Lacibacter sp. H407: one gene and its partner. The main gene of each other region encodes a partner of the protein of the gene in region 2 in a complex. Links are inferred from orthologs where the notes say so. Each region holds a gene or a part of one and is shown on either strand. Other genes may lie near its edges.

Region 1 (11,482 bases), 1.3 Mb from region 2 along the record:
CGCTGTAAGAATGCGTTAAAAGATCAGCCGCCTGTATGTTAAATTGCTTCAGGTAATAGTCGCATTGTTCGGTAATCTTTTCAAAACCGAGTGTACCATCTTTATCAATCGCTTCTATTTCTACAAAACTGCCAAGTCCTTCCACTTCATCAATGTGAAACTTTACATTTTCAATGAAATAAATTTCCCGTTTCTTTTTCACTACCACTTTCACACCATTGGCGTGCATCAGCAGTTCTTTTAACTGTTCACTGTTTTTTTCTACCTGCAGCAAATGCACTTCACTCAGCTTTGGACCGGCACTGTCGGCTCGTTTATAAAATATGAGTGAATTTTCAATGGCACCCTGCCGCAATTTCAACCGACCGTTATTTGTGTGGAAGTACGTATCCGTTTGTTCATCTACTCCTTTGAAGAATGCATCTTTTTGAAGAAGATAGTTGCGGATGAAGGACGCATCTGCACAGCGTGCTTTTATTTCAACATTCTGGTGGCTCATGTAAACTAAAAAGCCGCCTTTGCAGACGGCTAGTGTAATTAGTTGGTGAACGGATTAAGCTTCAGCCGGTGTTAACCTTGAAGTTCTGTTTGTTCTTGTTGGTTTTGGAGCTAATGCCATGGCGTGTTCAAAACGCATAGCTGTCCAAACATGATCCAACACCACTTCTTCTGAAGTTTCAAATCCGCACTGGCAAACGAACTGCCAGCTTCCATCACGGTTTAAATCACTCACAATTTTAGAAGCCGTTTTCGGATATGCTACCCAGAACTTGGCATTTGGAGCCAAAGCAGGTAACACTTCCTTTAAGATCCCGTTCAATTGATTCTGATTTACCGCAAAAATCAGGGCGAAGTCAATCTTCTTACTACGTAACAACGGAGTGACGTTTTTTGCAAACGACAGCTTCACAAATTGTTTTTCGATTGAAGAGGGTAATCCCTGAATGAGTAAGTTCTTTTCTTCGTTCAATTGGAGTTTTTCCAAGAGAGAAATAGACATGCCAATGTAAATTTTGATGAGAACTAGAGTTGGACTGCAAAAGTAGTCCATTTTACCCGTAAATGTGCATACACAGGGCATCTTTTTTACCCGGTATGTACAAAAAAAATCCCTCCGGAAGGAAGGGATTTAATATGTAAACAACTGGTTTATAATTATTTACCTAACGGTTTGTAGTAAGGCATCGCTTCTTTTACGTAAGTCTGCATTTTTTGAATACGTGTAGCATCGGAAGGGTGAGTGCTCAACAATTCCGGCGGTTTTTGACCACCGCTGGCCTGTGCCATCCGTTGCCAGAAAGGAATTGCTTCCTGCGGGTTGTAACCGGCCATAGCTGCAAATCGAAGCCCGAACTGATCGGCTTCAAGCTCCTGTTTACGAGAAAACGGTAAGGTTCCTCCTACTGTTGAGCCAATGCCGTAAGCCGTCATAAACAGATTTTGTGTTTCTGCTGATTTATTGGCAACTGCAACAGATAACGCCACCCCCCCTAATTGTTGCGCCAAACCCTGGCTCATACGCTCGTTACCATGCAGGGCAATGGCATGGGCAATTTCATGCCCCACAACCACCGCAAGCGCTGCTTCGTTTTGTGTAACAGGTAATAAGCCTGTGTACACAACCACTTTACCACCCGGCATACACCAGGCATTCACTTCTTTATTATCGATCAGGTTAAATTCCCATTTGTAACCTTCCAGCAGATCGCCTTTCCCTTCCTTCTGTAAATATTGGGTAATGGCAGACGCAATACGAGTGCCCACACGCCTTACCATTTCGGCATCTTTGTTTACGTTTACCGGCACTATTTTATTCTGCGACAGAAATTGTTGGTATTGCTGTGTTGCCATCGACTGCAATTCTTTTTCGGGTAATAACCGAAGTTGACTACGGCCTGTTACCTGGTTTTTTGCACAACCTGCCATGAGGAAGGCAACTACAACAAATGAGCTGAGTATTTTTTTCATCGTTCGTTGATTTGTTTTATAGATTTCAATTTGTGTACCAAGTTTAAAATAAGAATATCGTACAGAATGTTAAGGTTTCTTTTTCTTTCTGAATCCGTTAAACTTATGTTCTTTCCCCGAAAACAACCTGAGAATGTTGGACCAATGCATCCCGGTCACCAATGTTGCTGCAATTACCGAAAACCAACGCATGTAAATATTACTTTCAACAACCGCAAACCAAACACATGCAGCAAATACTACTACTGCAATGATGGACCCTAACGAAATATATTTCGTTAAAAATACCACGATCAAAAAAGCGCCTACACTAATCAGTGCTGTCCACGGTTGAATAGCGATAACCACTCCAAATAAAGTAGCCACGCCTTTCCCTCCTCTGAAACCTGCAAATATTGGAAAGATGTGTCCGGCAACTGCTGTTAATCCGAATATCAATTTCCAGAATGTAAGTTCCGTTCCTAACCATGAAGACGATTGAACAGCAGCTGCAAGTTGCACAGCAGCGATTCCTTTTCCCATATCGATCAACAGTACAATAATTCCCCATACAGCACCTAATACCCGAAACGTATTGGAGGCACCCATATTTTTACTGCCATGTTCACGGATATCAATATTGAAAAAGAGTTTGCCGATCCAGTAAGCAGTTGGAATGGAACCGATGAGATAAGCAGCTATGATCAACAATGCAAGGTTCATCTTATGCTTGTTTGCTGAACAATAAACAACTCCATTGATTCCGTTCCGATGATTGTTGCAATTGCAATTGCTGAGTGTTTGCAGCATCAATGAGCAATTGATCTTCGGTTGCATAGAATCCACTGATGAGCAAATAACCATTGCTGTTTAATGCAGTTGCCATTGTTCCCATTGTTGCGAGCAGAATATGACGATTGATGTTCGCCAGTATGATATCAAACTTTTTTTCTTCCGGTGGTGCGGTTGCTTTTTCCACACGAATGTTTTTGCAATGATTGTTCGTTACATTCTCCAATGAATTTTCAACACATATTTCATCGTTATCAATAGCTATTATGTCAGTTGCACCAAGCTTTTCTGCAAGGATGGCCAGCACACCTGTACCACAGCCAAAATCAAACACTGTTTTGTTGTTGAAATCGATCTGCTGCATTTGTTTCATCATTTGCCAGGTAGTGGCATGATGCCCCGTACCAAAACTCATTTTTGGTGTGATGACAATTTCATGCTGCACAGTTGTAATGGGTTGATGAAAATGCGCACGTACAGCCACAAAATCATTCACGATCACCGGCTCATAATTTTGCTCCCACTCCTGGTTCCAGTTGCGGGGAGCAATGAGTTCCTTTTGATATGTTTTAGAAAAAGGTTGCAACAACTCTGTTAGTTGGGCTTCGTTAAATTCCTGTTCACTGATGTAGGCGTTGAGTTGATCTTCCGTTTCTTCAAAACCATCATAACCTTCTTCGCTCAGCAAAGCAAGCAATAATTCCTGCTCCTGTTCTTCAGTAACGGTGATGCTTATCTTAATATAGTTGTCCATATGTAATAAAAAAGGTCCCGCTTTTGGCGGGACCGTAAAGGTCATTTATTTAAATGAAATTAAAGACGCTCTTCACCATTGTTTCCTTCTTCGTTGCGGGGCTGTACCTGCGGACGTGGGGCTGCATCTGGTTTTGGCATCAACGCTTTGCGGCTCAGTTTAAACTTACCGGTACGTGGATCTAAACCAATCAATTTCACTTTTACTACGTCGCCTACGTTCAGTACACCTTCCATGCTATCCAAACGCTTCCAGCTTATTTCACTGATGTGTAATAAACCTTCTTTCTTTGGCAGGAATTCTACGAATGCACCAAACTCTTTAATTCCTTTTACAGTAGCTTCATATACGCCACCTACTTCAGGAACCATCACGATACCTTTTACCCAAGCAACCGCTTTATCCAATCCAGTTTTCTCTTGTGAGAAGATGCTTACTTCACCATAGTTACCTACTTCTTCAATGGTAATTGTAGTACCTGTTTCACGTTGAATTTCCTGGATCACTTTACCACCTGGTCCGATCACTGCACCAATAAATTCTTTATCGATGATCAGTTTTTCCATACGTGGTGCATGTGGTTTCACCTCAGGACGAGCTTCCGGCATACACTCGTACATGGCATCAAGAATATGTAAGCGACCTGCTTTTGCCTGGTTCAATGCTTCACGCATTACATCCATGCTCAAACCATCTACTTTAATATCCATCTGCACACCGCAAATACCTTCACGTGTACCGGTTACTTTAAAGTCCATATCTCCCAAATGATCTTCATCACCAAGAATATCAGTTAAGATCGCATACTTACCATCGCCACGAGTGATCAATCCCATTGCAACACCACTTACGTGTTTTTGCATCGGCACACCTGCATCCATCAACGCCAATGAACCGGCGCAAACTGTTGCCATTGAAGATGACCCGTTTGATTCAAGGATATCACTCACTACACGAACCGTGTATGGATATTCGCTGCCCGGCATCATTTGTTTCAATGAACGTTGTGCAAGGTTACCATGCCCAACTTCACGACGGCCAACGCCACGCATCATTTTCACTTCACCTGTAGAGAAAGGAGGAAAATTATAATGGAGGAAGAATTTTGAATAGTTACTGTTTGCAGCACTTTCTACCAACAACTCATCGAGTTTTGTACCTAAGGTTACAGTTGTTAAAGATTGTGTTTCGCCACGAGTAAACAAAGCTGAACCGTGTGGAGTTGGCAATGGCTCAATTTCCATTGCAAGCGGACGTACCTCATCTAATTTGCGTCCATCCAAACGAACACGATCTTCAAGGATCATATTACGCACTACTTCCCATTTCAGATCTTCGTAGTATTTCTTTGCAAACTTTTTATCCGCATCGGTTGCTTCTTCTCCGAGGCTTGCAATCAACTCTTCTTTCAGTTTGCTGTAAGCTTCACTGCGTTCGTTCTTTGCACTGCCAGCTCTTGAAATAGCATACACTTTATCTTTTGCAAAAGCGATCACCTTTTGGTTGATCTCTTCATTTGATTCCGGCTTCCTATAATCACGCTTACCGGCAACTGCTTTCAGGTCTCTTAATTCAGCTTGTGCTTTAATTTGAAGACGAATGGCATCATGTGCCATTTCCAAAGCCTTTACCAGATCTTCTTCACTGCACTCTTTTGCTTCACCTTCCACCATCATCAGATTCTTTTCAGTAGCTGCGATAAGGAATTCAGAAGTGGCTCTTGCCAATTGTGAACGGGTTGGGTTGATCACCATTTCTCCGTCAACTGTTGCAATACGTACTTCCGAAATAATTTCTTTGATCGGAATATCTGAAACAGCTAAAGCAGCCGATGCAGCCAAACAAGCCAATGCATCGGGCATAACCTCTGCATCAGAGGAAACGAGACTGATCAAGACCTGCACATCGCACAAATAATCTTCAGGGAACAACGGACGTAATGCACGGTCAATTAAACGACTGGTGAGAATTTCATAATCGTTCAATCTTGCTTCACGCTTAAAAAATGAACCGGGAATACGACCTGCAGAAGCAAATTTTTCCTGGTAGTCAACAGACAACGGGAAAAAATCCTGTCCTTCTCTTGGTTCCTTATTGGCAACAACGGTTGCGAGCAAAATACAATTGCCCTGGCGAACGGTTACAGCACCATCGGCCTGGCGGGCCAGTTTACCGGTTTCAATGGTAACAATACGGCCATCACCCAAATCGAATGATTTACTGATAGGTTGTGATAACATACTAAAATGTTGTTTTTGAATTGACAAGCAGGCAGGCGGGAAGAAAGCCGTACAGGCAATTCAGTGAATAATGAATTGAAGGGAGAAACCTGTAACAAAAACAAAATTCCCAACCGCATTAACTGTGTTGGGAATAATGAATTATTTACATATCCGTTGTTATTTACGGAGACCTAATTTCTCAAGTAACGCACGGTAAGCAAGCAAATCAGTTTTGCTCAGGTAGCTGAGTAAACTTTTACGTTGACCTACCAGTTGCATCAGACCACGATTGGTAGAAAAATCTTTTTTGTTGATTTTCTGATGTACTGCGATGTGATTGATACGCTCAGTAAGAAGAGCGATCTGTCCTTCTGTTGAACCGGTGTTTTTCTCGTTACCACCGTAAGTTGCGAAAATGCTTGCTTTTTTTTCTTTTGTAATTGCTGACATCTCAGATTTTTTTAATTGACATCCAAATTTTTCATCTATAAATTGGCGGCAAAGGTAGGGGAAAACTCTTTAAATGCAAGAAAAAGGCGGGCTAAAAATTCTTCGAAATAGAGCGATTGAGGCCTTCACGGGCTGTTTTTTGTAGTTTTTTCCGGAAAAAATAGGTGCCGCCCAGTAATTTGCCCTTCCAGCCCATGGCTTGCCCTGCCCAGCGATGGAGATCAAACGAATCAGTATGGCGGAAGATTTTCCCGTCTTTAAATTCAAACTCAGCATGGATCCGGTTGATGACCCTGCGGCCTGTAGCTGAAAAAATATAAACCGCCACCCAATCGGCACTGCCTGTTTGCTCATTAGCCTGCACATGACTGTAGGTAATTTCCAGTTCCCCTTTGCTCCGTTCAATCAACATCTTCCACATAGCCGGCACTTCGGTTCCCTTCAAGCCAACAAATACCTCATCGGTAAATTCGGCTTCGGGATGGTAACAGGCTTCCATGGTTTGCCAATCGCCCCTGCTAAAAGCAGCATAAAAGGTATTGATGAGTTCTTTCATAATGAACAGTTAAGATAACATATTGAATGCTGAAAAGAAATAAAAACCAACAGCATTTTCTATTTTCGATGAAATACTTAAGTATGAAACCCATCATCACCATTTTATCATTCCTCATTCTGTTCCAGGCAAAGGCGCAGGAAAAAAAGTACACAGAAAACGTTCTCACGGCAACAATTCTATCTCCCGGTATTTCGTACGAACTGGCAGTCGGAAACAAACTAACTGTAAAAGGCAAGGCAGCATTCATTGCCGGCGGGTCTTTTTCATATTCATCATCACTAGGTACTTCATTTTCGCCTGCGGCTTTAGCATCCGGCCAAATTCGTTACTATTATAATTTCGCTTTGCGTGAACAGAAAGAAAAAAACAGTTCACGTAATTCTGCTAACTATATTTCTTTTTTAGCCAAATATGCTTATTCAGGTATCACGTATAGATATGGTGATTCATTTAGTGAATCCTTCGGAGGCCCGAGAAATTATTCTATCAAACGAGCATCACATATGCCCAATCTTGGAATTGTATGGGGCATACAACGCAATTATAAAAATCGATTCAGTATTGATTGCAGTATTGGTCCCAGCCTTTACACGCCTTTCGCAGACAATGAATTTACATTTATCGGCGATATTTCACTTGGATTATGGCTTGGAAAGAAATCTAAATAAAGATTAAACATTCTATTTCATAATTTGCACGAAACCAAATACCGCTTGGCAAGCATCATCTGTACAGTAACCAATGACCTTACATACGATCAACGGATGATCCGCATCTGCAGTTCATTGGCGCAGCAAGGTTATGCAGTAACGTTGGTTGGCCGAAAGCTCAAACAATCTTCACCGCTAGACAGCAAACCATTTTCACAAAAGCGATTGTATTGTTTTTTCAGCAAAGGTTTTTTGTTTTATGCTGAATATAATCTGCGGTTATTTATCTGGTTATTGTTTCAAAAAACAGATTGTATTTGTGCTATCGATCTGGATACCATTCTCCCCTGCCTCTTTGCATCGAAACTAAAAAACACAAAACGGGTGTATGATGCACATGAATTGTTTTGTGAGATGAAAGAAATTGTAACACGCCCATCCCGTTACAAAGTCTGGAAAAGGATCGAGCGTTATGCTGTACCACAATTCAACGATGGTTATACCGTTTGCAAACCCATTGCAGATGAATTTGAGAAGATGTATGGTGTGAAGTATGAGGTGGTGAGGAATGTTCCGACAAAGCATGGCGAAAAGGCTCAAGACACAAGGAACAAGGAAAACAGGAAACAACCTTCAACCTTCTTACTCTATCAAGGTGCAGTTAACGAAGGACGAAGTTTTGAAACATTGATCCCTGCTATGAAGCATGTATCAGTTCCTTTACATATTTATGGCGATGGAAATTTTCTGCAGCAAACAGAACAACTGATCCGGCAATATCAACTGCAGGAAAATATTTTATTGAAAGGGAAACGAACACCACTTGAATTGAAAGAAATTACCTCGCAAGCTTATGCAGGTATTACATTGTTTGAAAACAACGGACGAAGTAATTACCTTTCACTGGCCAACCGGTTCTTTGATTATATACAGGCAGGCATTCCCCAGTTATGTGTTGACTACCCCGCCTACCGTTCCATCAATGATCAATTTGAAATTGCGTTACTGATCCCGGATACAAGTGAGGAAGCAATTGCAGCAGGTTTAAACCTTTTGCTCACTGATGCTGTTCTATATGAACGTTTGAAATTCAACTGCCGGATAGCTGCTGAACAATTGAACTGGCAGCAAGAAGAAAAAATACTTATTTCATTTTACAAACATATCCTTGAGTAAACAGATCCATATCGTTTCATTTGATGTTCCCTTCCCTGCCGATTACGGCGGTATCATTGATGTGTTTTACAAGATCAAAGCATTGCATACCATTGGTGTAGCTGTGCATTTGCACTGTTTTGAATATGGAAGAGGCATACAGCCCGAACTGGAAAAATATTGTGCATCAGTCCATTACTATAAACGACAGGAAGGGCACAAAGGCTTTTCATTGCAACTACCCTACATTGTAGCATCACGCAATGATGCACAACTATGGGAACGGTTAAATGCGGATGAACATCCTGTTTTGTTTGAAGGCGTACATACCACCTATGGACTTACAAATGGTGCTGTGAAGAAAAAAAATGTTGCCATCCGTTTACACAATACCGAATTTGAATATTACAAGCAGTTAGGACAATGGGAAATATCGGTGGTAAGGAAAGCGTATATGCATCATGAGAGCAGGTTGCTCAAACGATATGAAGCAACGTTGAAAGATCATTCCATCTTTGCACTGTCGCAAGATGATTGCATCACCTATAAAAAACAATTTAAAGCAAACCGAATCTCCTATCTTCCGGCATTTATTCCCAACAATATGGTGACCTGTAAAACTGGAACAGGAACCTTTGCATTGTATCATGGAAATTTGTCTGTGGTTGAAAATGAAAAGACAGCTACCTGGCTGCTGGAGAAAATTTTTCGTGATCTTGAAATACCGTTTGTGGTAGCAGGCAAAAATCCATCAGCCAAACTTATTGAACTGGCGCATAAACGGGCGCATACCTGTATTGTTGCAAACCCCACCGAAGCTGAGTTGAACGATCTGATGCATAAAGCCCAGTTGCATATTCTGCCCTCGTTCACAAATTCAGGTATTAAATTAAAATTATTGAATGCCTTATTTAAAGGCCGACATATTTTGGCGAATGATGCCATGTTGCACGGAACAGGATTGGAAAAAGCATGCCAGCTGGCGAATAATCCAACAGAGTTGAAATACCATGCATTCCGTTTATTTCACAAAGCATTTACGGATGATGATGTTGAATTACGGGAAGGTTTGTTACAGCAGCATTTCAACAACAAAAAAAATGCAGAGCAGCTTATGCATGCTCTACAGTAGCATTATCCCATACTTTACCGCCTTCGGTTTTTACCATGCGTGCAGGGAATTTTTTGATCACCATAAAATCATGGGTTGCCATGATCACAGCTGTATTATAGTCTTTGGCCACCTGAATGAGCAGGTTCATGATCTCATCGCTTGTTTCGGGATCGAGGTTACCCGTCGGTTCATCGGCCAATATTAATTTCGGAGAGTTGAGTAGTGCACGTGCAATATCTACACGTTGCTGTTCGCCACCACTCATTTCAAAAGTCATTTTAAATCCTTTCGATTTCAAACCCACTTTATCCAACACATCGTTGATCTTTTCTTCCATCAGGTTTTCATCTTTCCAACCCGTTGCTTTCAAAACAAATTTTAAATTCTCGTGTACATTCCGATCGGTCAGCAATTGAAAATCCTGAAACACAACACCAAGACTGCGGCGCAAAAACGGAACTTTCTTCCAATCCATTTGTCGCAGATTAAACCCTGCAACCGTAGTTTCACCTTCGGTCAAAGGCAATTCGCCATACAATGTTTTCAACAACGATGATTTGCCTGTTCCTGTTTTACCAACGAGGTAAACAAACTCGCCTTGGTTCACGGTTAGATTCACATCATTAAGGATCAAATTTCCACTCTGATAAATATTAACGTTCTTTATTTCTACGATTGGAGGCATTCTGTTTGGCTTTTGGCAAAAGTATGTAAATTAGTACCAACTCAAACCACCTTACATAACATGAAAAACATATTAACGCTACTTTTTGTATTTACGTTTTATCATTCGTTTGCTCAATCAGATACTGTTATTTCCAAAACAATTGTTGATCCAACAGCAATGGTTGCAGGATCATTTGGAGGTACAATTCAGGCAACAACTTTTAAGGTAGCGAAAAAGATAGATGTGAAAGCTGCTGATACTTCTGCTTCAGTTACATCCTACACAATTTATTTTCAAGGCACAGGTTTTGAAACCGCACCGGGTATGTTAGAAAATATCAAAGGCAATCTTTTTACGAAAGATGTTGTCCGCTTACTTGCAAAATGTGTTCCCGGCACCACCGTTACCATCGACGATATAAAAGTTATGTCGGGCGGCGTTATCAAAAAGGTCCCATCACTCCATTTTATTCTTCAGTAAACGTTTCGATTTTCGGTAAAAAACTCTTTAACTAAATTTTTAGTTGTTAAACTAATTTTTTAGTTATACATTCGGTTTATGAATACGGAAAAACTAAAACCGCTTACAAAAGCTGAAGAGCAGGTGATGCAGATCATCTGGAAACTCAACAAAGCTTTTCTGCGGGAGATCGTGGATGCCATGCCGGTTCCAAAGCCACATCAAAACACGGTGGCAACGATTCTTAAAATCCTGATCGACAAAAAATATGTAAAGGCCGATGTAATTGGCCGCATGCATCAATATTACCCCGCAGTATCGAAAGACATTTATTCGAAAGCCAGTATGAAAAACCTGGTGAAAGGATATTTTGAAGGATCGTTTTCCGATGCTGTTTCATTTATGGTAAAAGAAAACAACCTGAGCATTGAAGAACTGGAGCTTCTATTGCAAACACTGAAAAAGAAATAACCATGACTGCCTTTGCTGAATACCTGTTGAAAGTAATGATCTGTTCCGGTGTGCTTACCGGCTATTACTGGCTTGCACTCCGCAATAAATTATTTCACAGCTGGAACCGGTTTTATTTATTGGCGGCTGCTGTTACATCGCTGCTGTTACCATTTGTCAAGATCAGTTTTACAACGGAGCCACAACCGGATAATTTACCTGCTTATACCATTCTGCAAACTGTTACTACCAACGATGTTTGG
Region 2 (11,481 bases):
TATCCTCTGCATCAAACAAACCGCCCACAACCAATGTTGCGGTATGCGATGGAACGTTTTGTACAAAGTTGCGAACGTTCCGTGCTTTCCACCACTCATCCAGATTCGGATGTTTGTACATCTCCTGCCAGAATGCAATACTGTCGCCGATCAACTCTGCTAATTTTTTTGTAGAGCCTGCTTCTAAATAAAATTTATACGCATCTCTTGTCGGGAATTGAAAACCGGGTGAGCCAACTGTTGTTGGTTTCGGACGTGGTTTGCCAAATGATGAATAAAACGAAAAGCCATCCATTTGAAAGAATGCACCGTTGTGATGAAAATCATCGCCCATGAACCAATCGGTAACCGGTGCCTGCGGACTAACGGCCACGAGTGAAGGATGATTACTCAATGCAGCCATGGTTGAATAAAAACCGGGATACGATATGCCGAAGATGCCCACCTTTTTATTGTTGTTCGGAAGATTTTTTACGAGCCAGTCAATTGCATCGTATGTATCACTCGCTTCATCAAATTCGGTTCCTTTCTTGTTTGGGTTGTAAGGACGCACATCTACAAATTCACCTTCACTCATCCAACGGCCACGCACATCCTGCAAAACGATAATATAATTGCGACGCATGTAGTAGCGCCAATGATTATCCCAGAATGCACGAAAACTTGTTTCACCATACGGAGCACAGGAGTAAGGCGTACGGTTCATCAAGATCGGGTGTGCCTCACTGCTATTCTTTGGAGTGTACACAGCTGTAAACAGTTTTGTACCGTCCCGCATAGGAATGTAAAGTTCTTTTTTTGTGTAGTTGTCTTTTATCCACGCAGAATCCTGCGGGTTGAGCGTTTGTGCAAATGCGGATTGAAAAACAAAAACCGACAGAAGGATAAAAACCAGTTTTCTCATGCTTTGAAATTTAAGTTTGAAAGGTATTGATTTTGGTTGAAAAGGGTGCCACCGCTCACGGATTCTGTTCAATCGGTTGCACGCATAGTTACAAGGTAGTTGCTGGCTTTATCCAGCGCTTGTTGAAGGAATAGTGGCTCACCGGGAACAGAAAGATTGTTCACTGATTACATTCCATTTTCCCGGGCTCAATTTAAGTAACGAAACAGCGGTTGCTTCAAAATCTTCATCAAACGACAGGCGTTTGAAATGATCCCAGGCTTTGATAAAGTCGCCCGGTTTGATATCACGGTTGGCAATGGTTACATGCGGATGAAACGCACGGTCGTCGGGTTTGATGATGCCATGAAACGGTTGAATGAAATGATCTTCCACAGCTTTACGCAAACTCCCCAGTTGATGGTTCTCGTTTACCGCAACAAACAGTACACGGTTACTGAAATGCGAAAATCCTTTCAGCTGAATTTGAAATGCAGGAATGGTTGTTTGAAACTGAGTAAGCGTTTCAAACAGTAGCTCTTCAGAATTCGTTTCCATCCAGAACGGAGGAATGAGTGTAATGTGCGCTGCAGATTTTAGTGCTACTGTACATCCAAACCGATCACGCATCCATAATTTATATGCCTGCACTTTTTCATCAATGGATGCCGGACAAAGTACAGCGAGGAAATACATGCTATGTGTTGCAGAATTGTTCATCTGTTTAAATATGAATGTGGCCACAAAGGCGCAAGGACTCAAAGAGCTACAACAAAAACAGTTATAGTTCTGATTTACGTCGGGCGGGAGCGAGGCACTTCGTGCCTTTGTGTCTTAGTGGCAAACAATTAGAAGAGCTTCGGAATTTCATTCACAAATGTAACAATGCTCATCCACAGCATAACGGCTACAACAATCCATCCGCTCCACAACAACCATGCAGGATGTTGGTAATGCTTCAGCTTTCGTTTCATCATCACCCATAACATTAGCCCCAACGAAAAGGGAAGAATAAAACCATTGAGAGTTCCTACGATCACCATAATAAAAACAGGCTTCTGCCATAGTAGTACAATACTGGTTGAGATCAAAATAAAAATGATCGTGGTAATGCGTGGTTGCCTGTTGAATACAGGATGTAATGTTTTTAAAAAAGTAATAGATGTAAATGCTGAACCAACGAGTGAGGTAATGGCGGCACTCCATAAAACAATTCCAAATAATTTATAGCCAATTGTACCTGCCGCCGATTGAAAAGCAGATGCCGTGGGATTAGAAGGGTTCAATTGAACTCCTTTGTACAGCACACCGTAAATTGCAAGGAATAAAAGCACACGCATGAATGCAGTAATAACTATACCGCTCACTGCACTCCGTTTTACTTCTTTCATACTTACAGTAGTTGATCGGTCCTCCAGTATGCGATGAATGCCGGCAAACGTAATATAACCACCTACAGTGCCCCCAACCAATGTTACAATGGATGTTAAGTTAATTATCGAAGGAACAACCGTTCGGTATGCTACTTCAGCAAGTGGAGGTTGCGCAGAAAATACCACATAGAGCATTAAGCCAAGCATTACAATTCCAAGCAGTTTCACAAACAGGTCCATTGCTTTCGCTGTATCTTTTGAGAGGAAAAGAACGACCCCTATTCCTGCGCTGATCAAACTTCCTGTTTTTAAACTGATAGGAAAGAGAATCGTTAGTCCAAGCCCTGCACCCGACACATTGCCAATATTAAATGCTAACCCACCAAGGCAAATTAAAATAGTCAACGCATGACCACTTCCTGGAATCACTTCATTGGCCAATTCCGATCCTCGTTTATTATTAGCCGTGAGTATTTGCCAGATGTTCAGCTGTGCAATAATATCAATGATCACCGAAACAAGAATCACAAAGCCCATGCTCGCCATGAGCTGTTGTGTAAACACCGTAGTTTGCGTAAGAAAACCCGGGCCGATAGCAGAGGTTGCCATAAGAAAAGCAGCACCTGCACCTTTGCCGCCCAATAGTTTCCAGTTAGTTTGCTTTGATGTCAATGCGGGCTTGTTGTAAGGCTGATGAAATGGTTGTTGCAAAAGCGACGGCATTTTTTCCATCGCCATGTATACAGATCGTATCTGCTTTTACAGGAACGATCTTTCCTGTTACACTCGTAAGAGTTTGTTCATTGATCATTTGTAAAATTTGCTGTACTGCTTGTTGTTCATTCTCAACAAATGCATTGGCTTGGGAGCGGGGTGTTAAGCTGCCATCATCCTGATACGTGCGATCAGCAAACACTTCGTGCACTGTTTTTAACTGCAATGCATTTGCTTCCGTTAATGAAATGCTGCCGCTCAAGCCAAACAAGAATAAACCAGCATCAAATTCGTAAACCGCTTTTGCAATGGCAGCAGCGATCGATTTATCTTTTGCTGATTGATTGTACAATGCCCCATGTGGTTTTACATGGTGCAGTTTGCCGCCAAGCTCATTGGTGATTCCGGAAATGATATTGAGCTGTTCTGTAACAATCGCATAGATTTCATTTGTGGAGCGTTGCATTTCTGTGCGACCAAAATTTTCGAGATCGGGCCAGGAAGGATGAGCGCCAACTGAAACGCCGTGCTTCATGCAAAGTTCGATCGTTCGTTTCATGGTTTCAACATTGCCTGCATGAAAACCACAGGCAATATTTGCACTGCTGATGAGCGGAATGATCTGCTCATCAGTTGCTAATCCTTCACCTAAATCACAATTCAAATCAACCTGCATATAATTGTTCCAGCGTTTGTTTGATGTTTGATAATTGCGCAGCCTGTTTCAAATATAATTCTTCTGCCAGTTGCAGATCGATCAATTGAAAATGAATCTGATCACCCGGTTTTTTTTGTGACAGCATCGAACGGTCAGCAGCACATACCTGTGCAACACGTGGATAGCCGCCAACTGTTTGTGCATCGGCCATTAAAATGATCAACTCACCGGAAGGAGTTAATTGCATTGTTCCTTGTGTAACAGGAGAAGAAATGATCTCACATGCTTGTTCGGTTTTGAATGCTTCTTTTTTTAACCGATATCCCATGCGGCTGCTTTGCGGACTGATACTGAATGTGCCTCCCGACAAAATTGCTTTTGATGCATCATCCATATAATTCCATTCAGCACCTTTAATGATACGAATATTGCTCGTGGCGTAGTCAGGCGCTGTAATATTTAATGAAACAACAGCGCCTGCTTTCAGCACCGTCATTAATGTTTTCTGTAAAGGAGATAAGTTTATTCTTAGTTTTAATTCATCGCTCTTTTGCAATGGCCTCCCTTGATAGCCTCCAGCTTTTACCAACAAATCAGTTGCAGAACTATCCAAGAACTCATCAGCCTCAAAACCTCCAGCCACGGCCATGTATAACCGAAAACCATGGATGGGTTGTTTGCATTCGATCATACTTCCTTTTGAAATGAAAACCGGTTGATTGAGTTGAATGATGGTATGTTCTGTTTGTGGTTGTAAACCGGAACCTGTAAAAGCAATGACTGCATCCTGTAAAAAACGAAAACGGTGCGGCGATTGTGTGATTTCCAATACAGCTTCTTTTGGATCGTTTCCAATCAATGTATTTGCAAGTTGGGCTGTATATTCATCCATTGCTCCGCTTTTGCTTACGCCAAACTGCAAGTAGCGAGTGCGTCCTGTATTTTGCAGCGTAGTTAAGAAACCACATTGTTCAATATGGATAATCTGTTTTTTCTTGTCAGATATTCTCTTCGGATGATTGATGCTGTTTGTTAAATTCCGTCCCATGAGGTCGTCTGACGAATCATACTTTTCAAATTCATTTATAGTGATAGCTTTGAATTTTACTTCGTCACCTGCTTTTAATAAAAACGGATTATCTTTTTGCAGATCAAAAATATTGATAGGAGTTCTGCCAATAATATTCCATCCGCCGGGTGTTGCAAACGGATAGATGCCGGTTTGATTTCCTGCAATAGCAACAGAACCGGGTGGAACCTGCAATCGTGGTTGTGTTTTTCGTTGTGTGGTCAAACGTTCATCCACTGTTCCCATATACGGAAAGCCGGGTGTAAAGCCGATCATAAATACATGATAGGATTTACCTTGATGCAGTTGAATAATTTCTTCAATGGAAAGTTGTAGCGATGCGGAAAGTTCCTGCAAGTCGATCCCGAAACTTTCTTCGTAACAAACGGGGATCGTAATCACTGATCGTTCAACAACTGAATCAATTGCAACGCTTTCGTTCTGTAAGATGTTTTTCAATTGCTTGATGACTGTTGCTGCAATTGTTTCTTCTGATTTTGCGATCTGCAGCGGATCATAATAAACAGCCAGTGAATTATACGCCGGTACTGTTTCAATAAAACCAACAAATGGATATTGCTCAATCAATTGCTTTGCCTGCATCAAACGCTCATGAATACTGCTTTCTATGGTTGATCCAAAAGAAAGCAGTACCGACGATTCGTTGACGGGTATGTATGTAACATCCTGCATGAACAATGAAAGTACAAAATCAGTAAACACAAACGCCCCGTAAAACGGGGCGCTGAATTGTATTTGTATAAAACGATGATTATTCGACTACGGTCAGTTTGATGAGGTTGGTTGGCAAATGCAGATGAACCGGTGTACTTCCTGTGTTCACAACAATTTCACCTGTTTGTACAAAACCACGCTCTTTTAAAATATTAATCTGATCAGCAATGATATCATCCACGCTGATCTCTTCTGAATAATAAAATGCTCGAACGCCCCAGCTTAAACTCAACTGATTTACAAGTTTCCGTTCTTTTGTAAAAATGAACAACGGTGCTTTTGGACGGAAGCTGCTCAACATAAAACCGGTGTAGCCGCTCAGCGTCATACCGATCAATGCACTTGCATTTACATCTTTTGCAATTTCGCAGGCGTTGTAACAGATCGCATCACTTAAGAACGAAGGTGAGTGGGGTTGTGGTTTCAGATCTTCTTCACGATCGTAACGATAGTAAGAACTTCCTTCCACTTCTTCAATGATCTTCACCATTGTCTCCACTACCAGCGATGGATGATTACCTGTTGCTGTTTCACCACTTAACATCACGGCATCAGCACCTTCCAATACGGCATTGGCTACGTCGGTAATTTCACTCCGGTTTGGCTTTACACGGTCGATCATACTCTCCATCATCTGTGTTGCCACAATAACGGGCTTGGCACGATGGATACATTTCTTGATAATATCTTTCTGGATCAATGGTACTTGTTCAACCGGAAGTTCAACACCCAGATCGCCACGTGCGATCATAATACCATCGCTTTCGATAATGATATCACGGATGTTGGCAACAGCTTCAGGCTTTTCAATTTTTGCAATGATCTTGCTTTTGCTTTTGCGTTCATCCAGTTTGTTACGCAGAATAATAATGTCTTTTACGTTTCGTACAAACGAAAGCGCCACCCAATCCAGTTCCTGATCGATGATAAATTCAAGATCAGCCAGATCTTTATCAGTCAATGCAGGTAAAGAAATTTTTGTATCGGGTAAATTGATCCCTTTTTTTGAAGAAAGTTTTCCGCCCAATGTAACCTGCACCTGCACATCTTTTTCACGAGTGATGCCAATTACTTTTACTTCCAGTTTTCCATCGTCGATCAAAATGATATTGCCTGGCTTTACATCTTTATGCAAATCGGGATACGATACATAAATGCGTTCTTTGGTGCCGATCAATTTTTCATTGGTGAATGTCAATACATCACCTTCTGAAACTTCAATACCACCCCCTTCCATTTCACCTACACGGAGTTTTGGACCTTGCAGATCGCCAAGAATGGCAATGTTGTACGGTTCATTCTTATTGATGTTGCGGATATGCTCAATGATCTGTGCTTTGTCTTCGTGTGCACCATGTGAAAAGTTCAAGCGAAACACATTTACACCGGCCCTTACCAGTTCTAAAAGCTTATCGTATGTATCGCATGCAGGTCCAACAGTAGCCACGATCTTTGTTCGATGGCCCATGTGTCGTTTTCCTGCTTCCTTATCCATTTCGGTGTGCAAATATTTTGAAACTGACTTCGACATAGTCTGAAAGTTTGTTTGGTTTAGTGTAATCGTTATGTGTGCGGCGCAATCGCCTGTTCAATTGTAAACTAAAAACGCTGAGGTGTTTCTTAACTGGCCAGGATCTTCACGATCTTCATCCACTCATCGCTGATGCGTTGTTTTGCCTTCACAGCTTTATCCAACGGTGTAAAATGAAGTTTGTTATTCATGATACCGATCATGGTATTGTGTTTGCCCTCGATCAATGCATCAACAGCGGCATAACCCAAACGGCTTGCGATCAAACGATCCAGACAAGTAGGAGAGCCTCCACGTTGAATATGTCCGAGAATACAAACACGTGTATCAAGATGTGGTAAACGTTTTTTGATGATAGTGGCTACTTCATTGGCACCACCTGTTTCATCACCTTCAGCTACCACGATCATGTTCACTAATTTTTTACGGCGCTCTTTTTCTTCCAGCGAATCAACTACCAACTCAAGATCGGTTTTTGTTTCGGGAATTAAAATATGTTCTGCACCGGTGGCAATACCACTGTGCAAGGCAATATAACCTGCATCACGGCCCATCACTTCAATAATAAACAGGCGGTCATGTGCATCGGCTGTATCACGAATTTTATCAATAGCTTCAACTGCTGTGTTTACAGCCGTATCAAAACCAATTGTAAAATCGCTGCCGGCAATATCTTTATCAATTGTGCCGGGCAAACCAATACAAGGGATATCGTGCTCGTTAGAAAATTTTTGTGCACCACGGAAGCTGCCATCGCCACCAATGATCACCAAACCATCAATGCCATGTTTCTTTAAATTGTCGAATGCTTTTTTGCGACCGGCAGGTTCAAAGAAATCTTTGCTGCGTGCAGTTTTGAGGATGGTTCCACCCCGTTGAATAATATTGGCTACGCTGCGGCTGTGCATTGGAACAATGTCATCATCGATCATTCCCTGATATCCACGCATAATACCAAACACTTCCATATTGTGATAAAGACCTGTGCGTACAACAGCTCTGATGGCTGCATTCATTCCCGGCGCATCTCCGCCCGAGGTTAAAACGCCGATCTTCGTTACTTTTTTACTCATTATTAATCAATTAGTCATTCAGGTGTCAGGAAAGCCTTCTTCGTTTTCGCATGGTACTGAATTTCAAGAAGTGCCAAAAATAAGGAAATGCCATGATAACGATTGTTCGCTGATGGTTTTCAAACGTTTGCAGCGCAATCAATTAACAACAAAACGCCTTTTGCGGTTAGCGGATGCCTTTTCTCGAGTGATTCAATTCGATTTGATGAGGCTTTCAGTCAGAATCGGTTGTATTGCATTGATTTTTAATAACAGGTTTCAATTCATTTCTTATATTCAGTTTATGAAAGTGTTTGTAACCGGAGCAAACGGATTGTTGGGTCAGCACCTCATTCGCCAGTTAGTGGATGAGGGTAAGTTTGTGATCCATGCTACGGGTAAAGGCCCCAGCCGTTTATCGTATGGCGAAAAGAATGGGGTTACTTATCATCAGTTAGATATTACCGATTTTAAACGATCCCAGGCACTTGTGGAGAAAATTTCTCCACATATTCTTATTCATGCCGCCGCTGTTACACAACCCAACGATTGTGCAGCCGATAAAACTACTTGCTGGAAAACAAATGTGGGGGCTACAAGAACCTTGTTGAAGGCCGCACAAAAAGCAAAATCTTATTTCATTTACATCAGCAGCGATTTTGTTTTTGATGGGAATGATGGTCCGTACGATGAATCGGCAACTCCCAATCCCATTAATGATTACGGCGAAAGCAAATTACTGGCCGAAGAAATGGTGGAGATGAGTGGTTTGCATTGGGCTATTGTAAGAACAGTATTGTTGTATGGCGGAAAAATTCCGGGCGGACGACCCAATTTTATACAATGGGTAAAAGATAAACTCACGGCAGGTGAAACCATTCAGGTAGTAGATGATCAATTTCGCACACCAACTTATGTAGAAGATTTAGCGAAAGGAATTTTGTTGGTGTTGATGAAGCATGCAAAAGGTGTGTTTCATATTTCAGGGCGGGAGATGTGCACGCCCTATCAATTAGCAACTACTGTTGCCAATCTTTTACAACTCGATGAAAGTTTGATTGAAAAAGTAACAGCGGCATCTTTTGCAGAACCGGCGAAACGACCACCGAAGACGGGTTTTATTATCACAAAGGCGGTAAAAGAGTTAGGTTATGTGCCCGTTAAATTAGAAGATGGGTTGAAGCGTGTGTTCGGACTTTAGCGGAACTTTGCAGAATAGATGAATTGAACGGTCGAAAAACGAACAGGTCATGAGTGTGGTAAGAGAATATAGTGAAAAGCAAATTAGTTCTGCTCTCCATCTGCTGGAACAATACAACACTGCCTCAAATGAAGAAGTGTTACACCAGTTAAGAGTGAGCCTTAAAAAAATAAAAGCTGTTCTTGATCACCTACGCACTCTCCATCCCAAGAAAATAAAGTCAACTCGTAAAAAACTTCAACTTGTTTTTCATGCAGCTGGTTCTTTGCGTGAAGCGCAACTTCGTTTGAAATGGCTTGCTGAGAAAAAACTCCTGCTGTTAATTCGGCACTCATCTTTTGATCAGAAAATAAAGGAGGAAGAGGAATTATTTGTTACTAACAAACACGGCCACCTTAAAAAACTAAAATCTGTCAGTGAAGAAATTGATAAGTACTTAAAAAAAGTTGAGGAAGAGGATTTGCTCCGGTATGCGTTAGAGCTGAAAGCAAAACTTCAAGAGCAATTGCCAATTGTTTTAAAGGACAATTGGCATGCGTTGCGCAAGTTGATCAAACAATTACTATATGCTTATCATTGGCTTACTGAACAGGATAAATTAAAAGTGCTGACAGTTACAGCTTATAAAAGGCTGGACATGTTGCAGGAGAATATTGGTATTTGGCATGATGTGGTTGATTTACAGCAATGGCTAACGGATGGACAATTCTTTCTCAGTAAAGAGAAATCTGTAAAGCAACAATTCAATAAGGCATTTGCCTTGGTGCAGAAGGATATTGAAGTGAAAGAAAAAGTAGTGATGAAGCAGTTGCAAGCAATTAAAAAGCCGGCCAACCAAAAATGATTGACCGGCTTCTGTATAAATTTTCAATTACTTTTTTAACGGGAGAAAAACTTCTGCCATCATACATCTTGCACTTCCGCCGCCGTTTGTTTCAATGGTAGTAAGATCGGAATGAATGATGGGGTTATAGCCTTCCAATTCCTTCACTTGCGCAGGAGTCAATGCATTGTAGGCCTGGCTGCTCATCACTAAATAACGCTGACCGGTTTTGTTTTCAACCTGCAACATGTTCCCTGCAAATTGATTCATCTGTTTGTAAGAAATTTCGACGATCTTTTTGCCGCTATCGGTAATTGTATCAAAAACATTGTCACGCTCTGCTTCATCACGAATACTGTCTAAACAGATCACTACGTATTGATCGGCCACACACATCATTACATTGGTGTGATAGATTTCGCCTCCCTTTTCATCAACGCTGTAAAAACTGCAGGGCGTGTAATTCATCTTGCTGCACCATTCTTCAAATACAGTTTTATCAGTGCGTGGCGAAAGACAGGCGTACGCAATTTTCTTTTCCCTGTCTAACACCATACTGCCGGTACCTTCTAAAAAATGATCATCGTTTTCTTTTGAAGTAAAGTCGATCTGCTGCTTCACGTCAAACTTTGCAGCAATGGTATCGAGTACATGTTGTTTACGTTCGGCTCTTCTGTTTGTTGCATACATGGGGTAGAGCACAATACTGCCATCATGGTGAAAACTGATCCAGTTATTGGGGAAGATGCTATCGGGTGTATGTGGTTGCGGCGTGTCTTGCACAACTGTAACATCCACACCAGCTGCAGTTAGTTTTTGTACAAAGCCATCAAACTCAGCTTCGGCTTTTTGCTGTGCATTTTCATTGCTGCCTTCTTGCTGAAACGCATTGTTTACTGCTGTTTCAGCATTGAAATCAAAAGCAACGGGTTTGATCATTAATAAATGCGATGTTGTTTGCATTTTGGTTCATTGTTAATGGTTCATAGTTCGTAGTAATACGGTTACGGGTTATGAGTTGAATGTTATGAGTGGGGTCCTTAACTCATAACCCGTAACGCTTAACTTATAACTTGTCTCGTAGTAAAGGCATACTCATACAATGGCTGCCGCCCCTTGCTCTTGAAAGTTCAGCACTTGGCAGTAAGATCAATGTGTTCTCGATTTTTTCAGGATCTACACCATTTTCGAATTGCTGAAACGCTTCGGTGGTGGTGAGTACATTGAACCCCGCTTCTTTAAAAGCATCTGCTGTTTTATCGTTACGATCATAACCAATCACAACACCTTCTTTAACGGCAACTACATTACAGCTGTCGGTCCATTGTTCTCGCTCATCGTGTGGAAACAGGTTGCCGCCGCTGTAAATAATTTTTACATCTTCCGGGTTGGCGCCGAAATCCTCCACACTTATTTGTCTTAATAATGATTCAATACCGGGA

The links.
Region 1: pfkA (region 2) and pnp share a complex: the UniProt entries of both Bacillus subtilis proteins name them as parts of the possible RNA degradosome complex. The link is inferred for Lacibacter sp. H407 from one-to-one orthologs.

What each region holds. Positions count from the first base shown.
Region 1 is NZ_JBBKTU010000001.1:4,434,447-4,445,928, forward strand. The notes cover bases 3,144-6,063. They hold pnp (polyribonucleotide nucleotidyltransferase), read right to left. Parts: upstream 5,734-6,063; coding sequence 3,553-5,733; downstream 3,144-3,552. Other genes in these bases: prmA (50S ribosomal protein L11 methyltransferase), read right to left, coding at 3,144-3,538; rpsO (30S ribosomal protein S15), read right to left, coding at 5,893-6,063. Outside these bases: WG989_RS19120 (class IV adenylate cyclase), read right to left, coding at 1-499; WG989_RS19125 (hypothetical protein), read right to left, coding at 554-1,000; WG989_RS19130 (M48 family metallopeptidase), read right to left, coding at 1,156-1,968; glycerol-3-phosphate 1-O-acyltransferase PlsY, read right to left, coding at 2,038-2,670; more of prmA, read right to left, coding at 2,672-3,143; more of rpsO, read right to left, coding at 6,064-6,165; WG989_RS19155 (nuclear transport factor 2 family protein), read right to left, coding at 6,257-6,721; WG989_RS19160 (hypothetical protein), read left to right, coding at 6,805-7,392; WG989_RS19165 (glycosyltransferase), read left to right, coding at 7,438-8,550; WG989_RS19170 (glycosyltransferase), read left to right, coding at 8,543-9,661; WG989_RS19175 (cell division ATP-binding protein FtsE), read right to left, coding at 9,642-10,328; WG989_RS19180 (GldM family protein), read left to right, coding at 10,389-10,790; WG989_RS19185 (BlaI/MecI/CopY family transcriptional regulator), read left to right, coding at 10,869-11,240; WG989_RS19190 (N-acetylmuramoyl-L-alanine amidase), read left to right, coding at 11,243-11,482. UniProt on the Bacillus subtilis protein: Involved in mRNA degradation. Catalyzes the phosphorolysis of single-stranded polyribonucleotides processively in the 3'- to 5'-direction. Necessary for competence development in Bacillus subtilis.
Region 2 is NZ_JBBKTU010000001.1:3,158,162-3,169,642, forward strand. The notes cover bases 6,045-8,963. They hold pfkA (6-phosphofructokinase), read right to left. Parts: upstream 8,037-8,963; coding sequence 7,053-8,036; downstream 6,045-7,052. Other genes in these bases: pyk (pyruvate kinase), read right to left, coding at 6,045-6,963; WG989_RS13735 (SDR family oxidoreductase), read left to right, coding at 8,242-8,963. In the rest of the region: WG989_RS13700 (CocE/NonD family hydrolase), read right to left, coding at 1-904; WG989_RS13705 (2'-5' RNA ligase family protein), read right to left, coding at 1,043-1,603; WG989_RS13710 (NRAMP family divalent metal transporter), read right to left, coding at 1,732-2,928; WG989_RS13715 (5-oxoprolinase subunit PxpA), read right to left, coding at 2,909-3,646; 5-oxoprolinase subunit PxpB, read right to left, coding at 3,636-5,390; more of pyk, read right to left, coding at 5,470-6,044; more of WG989_RS13735, read left to right, coding at 8,964-9,216; WG989_RS13740 (CHAD domain-containing protein), read left to right, coding at 9,272-10,060; citrulline utilization hydrolase CtlX, read right to left, coding at 10,088-11,002; WG989_RS13750 (arginine deiminase family protein), read right to left, coding at 11,106-11,481. UniProt on the Bacillus subtilis protein: Catalyzes the phosphorylation of D-fructose 6-phosphate to fructose 1,6-bisphosphate by ATP, the first committing step of glycolysis.